Regions from separate parts of the Lysinibacillus sp. NPDC095746 genome, predicted to be linked through region 1. Evidence: riboswitches for the same ligand, from Rfam matches in the RefSeq annotation. Region 1 holds a riboswitch; the other holds the start of a gene.
The links. Region 1 has a riboswitch for FMN ahead of ribE (riboflavin synthase). Riboswitches for the same ligand answer to the same signal wherever they lie in the genome.
Positions count from the first base shown of each region.

Region 2: another riboswitch for FMN. It lies ahead of ACIQ7N_RS06430 (ECF transporter S component); the one in region 1 lies ahead of ribE (riboflavin synthase).

Region 1 covers NZ_JBIWGL010000001.1:200,113-202,582, reverse strand. Annotated here, with positions in the region: gene ACIQ7N_RS01020 (HAD hydrolase-like protein) at 1-433, opposite strand, end outside; FMN riboswitch at 1,100-1,225, shown strand; FMN riboswitch at 1,351-1,476, shown strand; gene ribE (riboflavin synthase) at 1,620-2,258, shown strand; partial or broken gene ribB (3,4-dihydroxy-2-butanone-4-phosphate synthase) at 2,365-2,470, shown strand, end outside.
Region 2 covers NZ_JBIWGL010000006.1:82,140-84,609, forward strand. Annotated here, with positions in the region: gene ACIQ7N_RS06425 (RNA polymerase subunit sigma) at 1-321, shown strand, start outside; FMN riboswitch at 597-793, shown strand; gene ACIQ7N_RS06430 (ECF transporter S component) at 1,016-1,600, shown strand; gene ACIQ7N_RS06435 (hypothetical protein) at 1,803-2,006, shown strand.

The DNA.
Region 1 (2,470 bases):
CCTTTAAAAATTTTTTTATTACTTTATCTTTTCCGAAAATACGGTTCGAACATAGAACATTTGATACACAATGAATGCCGTTCATTTTTAGAAATTCTAAAATATTCTCTTGTGAATTAGAGGAAATAATAAGGATTTTATAGCCTCTTTTATCAATTTCCAAAAGGACATCTTTAATGCCATCATAAAGATGAACATCATTTAATGACTGACGATACAAGCGATAAAACTGTGGTAAAATCATGGGCAATTTATACATTGGGAAGTCGAATAATTTACTGCGCTCCGCTATAGATAATTTTTTTAATGATTCGATTTCCTTTAACTCTATTCCTTTAAATTTATATTTTTGTGCAATCGTATTCCAAGCTGATGTAAACACTGCTGTAGAATCTGCCAGTGTTCCATCAAAATCAAAGATAATATATTTCATTACAAATTGTCTCCTTTATAATCTAGTTGTAAAGACGTTTTTTTCTTGAAAATGTTACTGCCTATTCAAAAAATAATGACATGATTATACAGGATATGAAACAGCGTATTGTAAATTACCCTTGATGAATAATTTTTTTACTAAAGGGTAAATGTTTTTTTGATGAAAGGGAGTAAGGTATCTTCATTGGTAAATATTGTACCGAAAAATGCGTTGAAATCAATAACGAAATCATCTTTATTATGTAGTTGAATGGACAAAAATGTACCTGTCATCCGATGGTATTGAGCAGGGTGACAGGTACAACTATTATGAAGCATCTTGTGTTGTATCTCGTTTTTTACCGAGGAAGTTATAGGAATTGAGTGCGATGCCAATGCTTGCGCAAAATATCATAATAAGTTCAGTGTACGTAAGAGAAGAAATGTCACGTGTACGGATGGGACGCCTTGGGAACCAGAAGAAGTAGTAGAAGCGGGCCTATTGTTAGCTTCAGATAAAGCAAGCTTCATGGCTGGTACTGTTATCTCTGTTGATGGTAGATTAACTGTCTTTTTAAACAGTACAAATTTACGAAAGCGAAATTAGGTAGAGAAAAAAATTTTTATTAAGAATTATCTGGATAATAAAATAAAATAGTGTTATCGTTAGAAGTAGCTAAATAAAAATATCCTTCAGGGTAGGGTGAAATTCCCAATCGGCGGTGATGAAGAAATTCAAAGTCCGTGAGCGCAAGCTGATTTGGTGCAAATCCAAAACCGACAGTTATAGTCTGGATGGGAGAAGGGTAAAAGTATGAGCTTTTTAAATTCGCTTGAGTTTATAAGGTTTCTTTGAGTATGCTTTTATGTTAACTACTTCCCATTTTATAGCCGGGAAGTAGTTTTTGTTTTATTTAGCTAAAAAATTGAATAGCAGTAGTTCTTCGGGGTAGGGTGAAATTCCCAATCGGCGGTGATGAAGAAATTCAAAGTCCGTGAGCGCAAGCTGATTTGGTGCGAATCCAAAACCGACAGTGACAGTCTGGATGGGAGAAGAACGATGAGATAACAGCCTGTGGAAAAAATATTATATCCATGAGGTTTATTTGTTGACGTCTTATGTAGATAAACTCCCAAACCCCTTTCATTTAAGGGGTTTTTTGTTTGAACGGAAATTTATTAATTGATTGAAAGCGGGTGAAAAAGTGTTTACAGGAATTGTTGAGGATATTGGTACCGTAAAAACCATGCAAAGAGATCGGCAAAGTATGAAAATTACCGTGATTTCAAAGCAAATGGTAGAGGATGTAAAGCTCGGAGACAGTATAGCGGTCAATGGTGTTTGTTTAACAGTGATACATTTTAATGAACAAGAGCTAACGATGGATGTAATGCCTGAAACAGTGAGCGCAACAAATTTACAACAGCTCGCAGTTGGAGATCCGGTAAATTTAGAGCGCGCTATGTCAGCTAATGGACGTTTCGGTGGTCATTTTGTATCCGGACATGTAGACGGGATAGGGAAAATAGTGCGCAAGCGACCATTAGCAAATGCAGTCTATATTGATATTGAATTATCGAAGGAGTTAACGAGCTACTGTATACCAAAGGGCTCCGTCACAATTGACGGAACGAGTTTAACCCTCTTCCATGTCGAGAAAAACGGTATCACAGTATCACTGATACCTCACACATACAAGGAAACTATTTTAGGTATGAAAAAAATTGGTGATCTCGTCAATGTTGAAACCGATTTAGTTGGAAAATACATTTTGCATCAACTTAAGCGTGGACAGGAAGCACCAACCATTTCAAGAGACTTCTTAGCAAAAAACGGGTTTTAACTTCTATTAGAATCCAAATATCTGCTAAAAGAAGTTAAAGATTTTAGACGCAATTATGCCGAGGCATAATGGATCTAATACATTTTACGAGCTGGAGGTGGCGATATTGCTACATTCAATTGAAGAAGCATTAGAGGATTTAAAACAAGGGAAGATGATTATTGTAGTAGATGACGAGGACCGAGAAAACGAAGGGGACTTACTCGCACTTG
Region 2 (2,470 bases), on a different contig from region 1:
ACTTTTTCCACTGTAACAGAAGCGCTTACCGTTATGCGAAATAAAAATGATGATGTATACGTTCCAGTTGTACCGGAAAATATAACATACAGTGTGAAAGAAGTAGCAGAAGGTGTTATTGTTACATTTGATGAGCCGCTTGATTTAACGGCCATGGATACTGTTCGTGCAACTCAAATGATAGAAGCTATGATGCTAACTGCTGCAAGTTTTGATCAACAAATACGTCTAGACAATGTTGTACAGGAAAGCTGGGAAGGATTTGATTTAAAAACATTCTTGCCAAAGCCTGTAGGAGCCAATAAACGATATATGCCATAAACAGCCTAACAACAAAAATAGAATTAAAGAAATTTTTGGAGCATTCTCGCCGCTATATGTGCGTGAATGCTCTTGTTATTGCCATTTTTTTGTAGCGAAAGCAAAGCATCCTGTACAGAAGTGTCTCTCACCTCAATAGGTGGTGAGATGAATATGGACTTAAGCTACTTTTCACGCGCTTAAAGCATACAAGTTTAATCGGAATTTTTTAAGCAAAGCTATTTACTTTTCTCTAATAATTCATTATAGTAAGGCTATGAAACAAAAAAATAATGATTCATCTTCGGGGCAGGGTGAAAATCCCGACCGGCGGTAATAGAGTTGTAAATCGCTAATGTTTCCTTTAAGACATATTAGCACGCATATTTACGAAAGGCTCTTCAGCCCGCGACCTGTGCAAATAATTTTTTGCATGGCTGACTTGGTGCGATTCCAAGGCCGACAGTTAAAGTCTGGATGGGAGAAGATGAAGGTACGATCGTCATTCATTGTTATGAATTTAACTATGTACGAGCGTTTTTTCGATGTGATTTCACACAGCGTATGCTCAGAAAATAGTTAATTAATGGCGTTTTTTAATCTTGCCTATTCTCCCTTATGCTCTTTTGCATAAGGGTTTTTTCATGATGATGATCGATTAGGTCGTAACCTTTCTTCTTGCGAGATTGAATCAGCAAAGAGGAGAGAGTTTTCAATGAAGAAAAATGTTAAACTTCAATCGTATATTACGATTGGCATGCTGAGCAGTATTTCGTTTTTATTAATGCTTTTTAATTTCCCGATTCCGCCGTTTCCAGCGTTTTTGGAAGTGGACTTCAGTGATATGCCAGCATTATTAGCGGCGATTACTATGGGACCTGTAGCCGGTATTTTAGTAGAATTATTTAAAAATGTGTTGGACTGGGTTTTCTCAGGCACGCCAACGGGAGTACCGGTAGGACATTTCGCGAACTTTGCAACAGGTATTTTATTTATTCTACCAGTGAGCTTTGTATTTAATCGCTCCAAAACAGTTAAAGGCCTTGTCGGAGGTTTAGCTGCTGGAACAATTGTAATGGCAGTAGGAATGAGCATTCTTAACTATGTTGTATTTTTACCTATGTACACTTACTTTTTAGGTATGGAGCCTGTTGTAGGTGATTCACTATATAAAATGATCGTAGCTGGTATTTTGCCATTTAACATTGTGAAAGGTATTTTAATTACTATCATCATGGCATTACTATTCACAACAATGCGTAAATGGATTCATCATCAGCGTTCCATGTATATGAGTTAATTTCGAGAATAAAGTATGATTTAGGGTAGTGTTCAAGTAATGACACCTTACTGGACTGTTAAAGTCTAGGAGGTGTTTTTTTGTTGCTTAAATTTGCAATTGCAGATTTTTTAGATGAGAAAGAGTTACAGAATTTAAGCAATATACACTGACCTAACAAGATGGTATTAAGGTAACACAACGAGAGGGAAAAGAAGGTCAAATGTTCTCAACGGATGATACATTACCTATAAGTGTATTTGAATTTGCTCGTAGTGTATTGTGTGATGAAATCGGGGTTGATTGGTTTATGATTTACAGTTATCTGAAATATCGTAGCAAGATGTTTGGTTATGCTCCTGCAACTGTATTCAACAATGAGATTATTGACGTTGTTTGTGAAATGAGAGAAGAATTCGTGCATTGATTCAGAATTTAGAACTAGCAGGTTTGATTGAGGTTGATAGAAAGGTTTCGAAGAAAGATGGTTCTTTTGCTAAGAGCAATACCTATAAAATCATACATAAGGGGAGGAAACTCCTCCCTCTTTTTATATACCACTAAAGTACGAAGGTGACATTTTGGTATGTTGCTTTTAGATTCCAAAAGTAACTCAATTGTTTCAACTTTGAGTCAGCTTACAACAACAATCGTAGAAAGCTTACAGAGCGTGATAGATTTTGCTTGGGCTTGTTTCAATGGACTTTAGGAAGCTTACCTATTTCACCAAAAAGTAAAAATCCAACAATCGCTATTTACACCGAATTAAAATTAAACAATATATGTTTGAGCTATCATTTATTGTTCAAAAATGTTAAATGAAGGAAATGTTGACTATTACCCCTATCTCAAATATTGGGTTTATGATAACATATATCTGAATCTTTTATC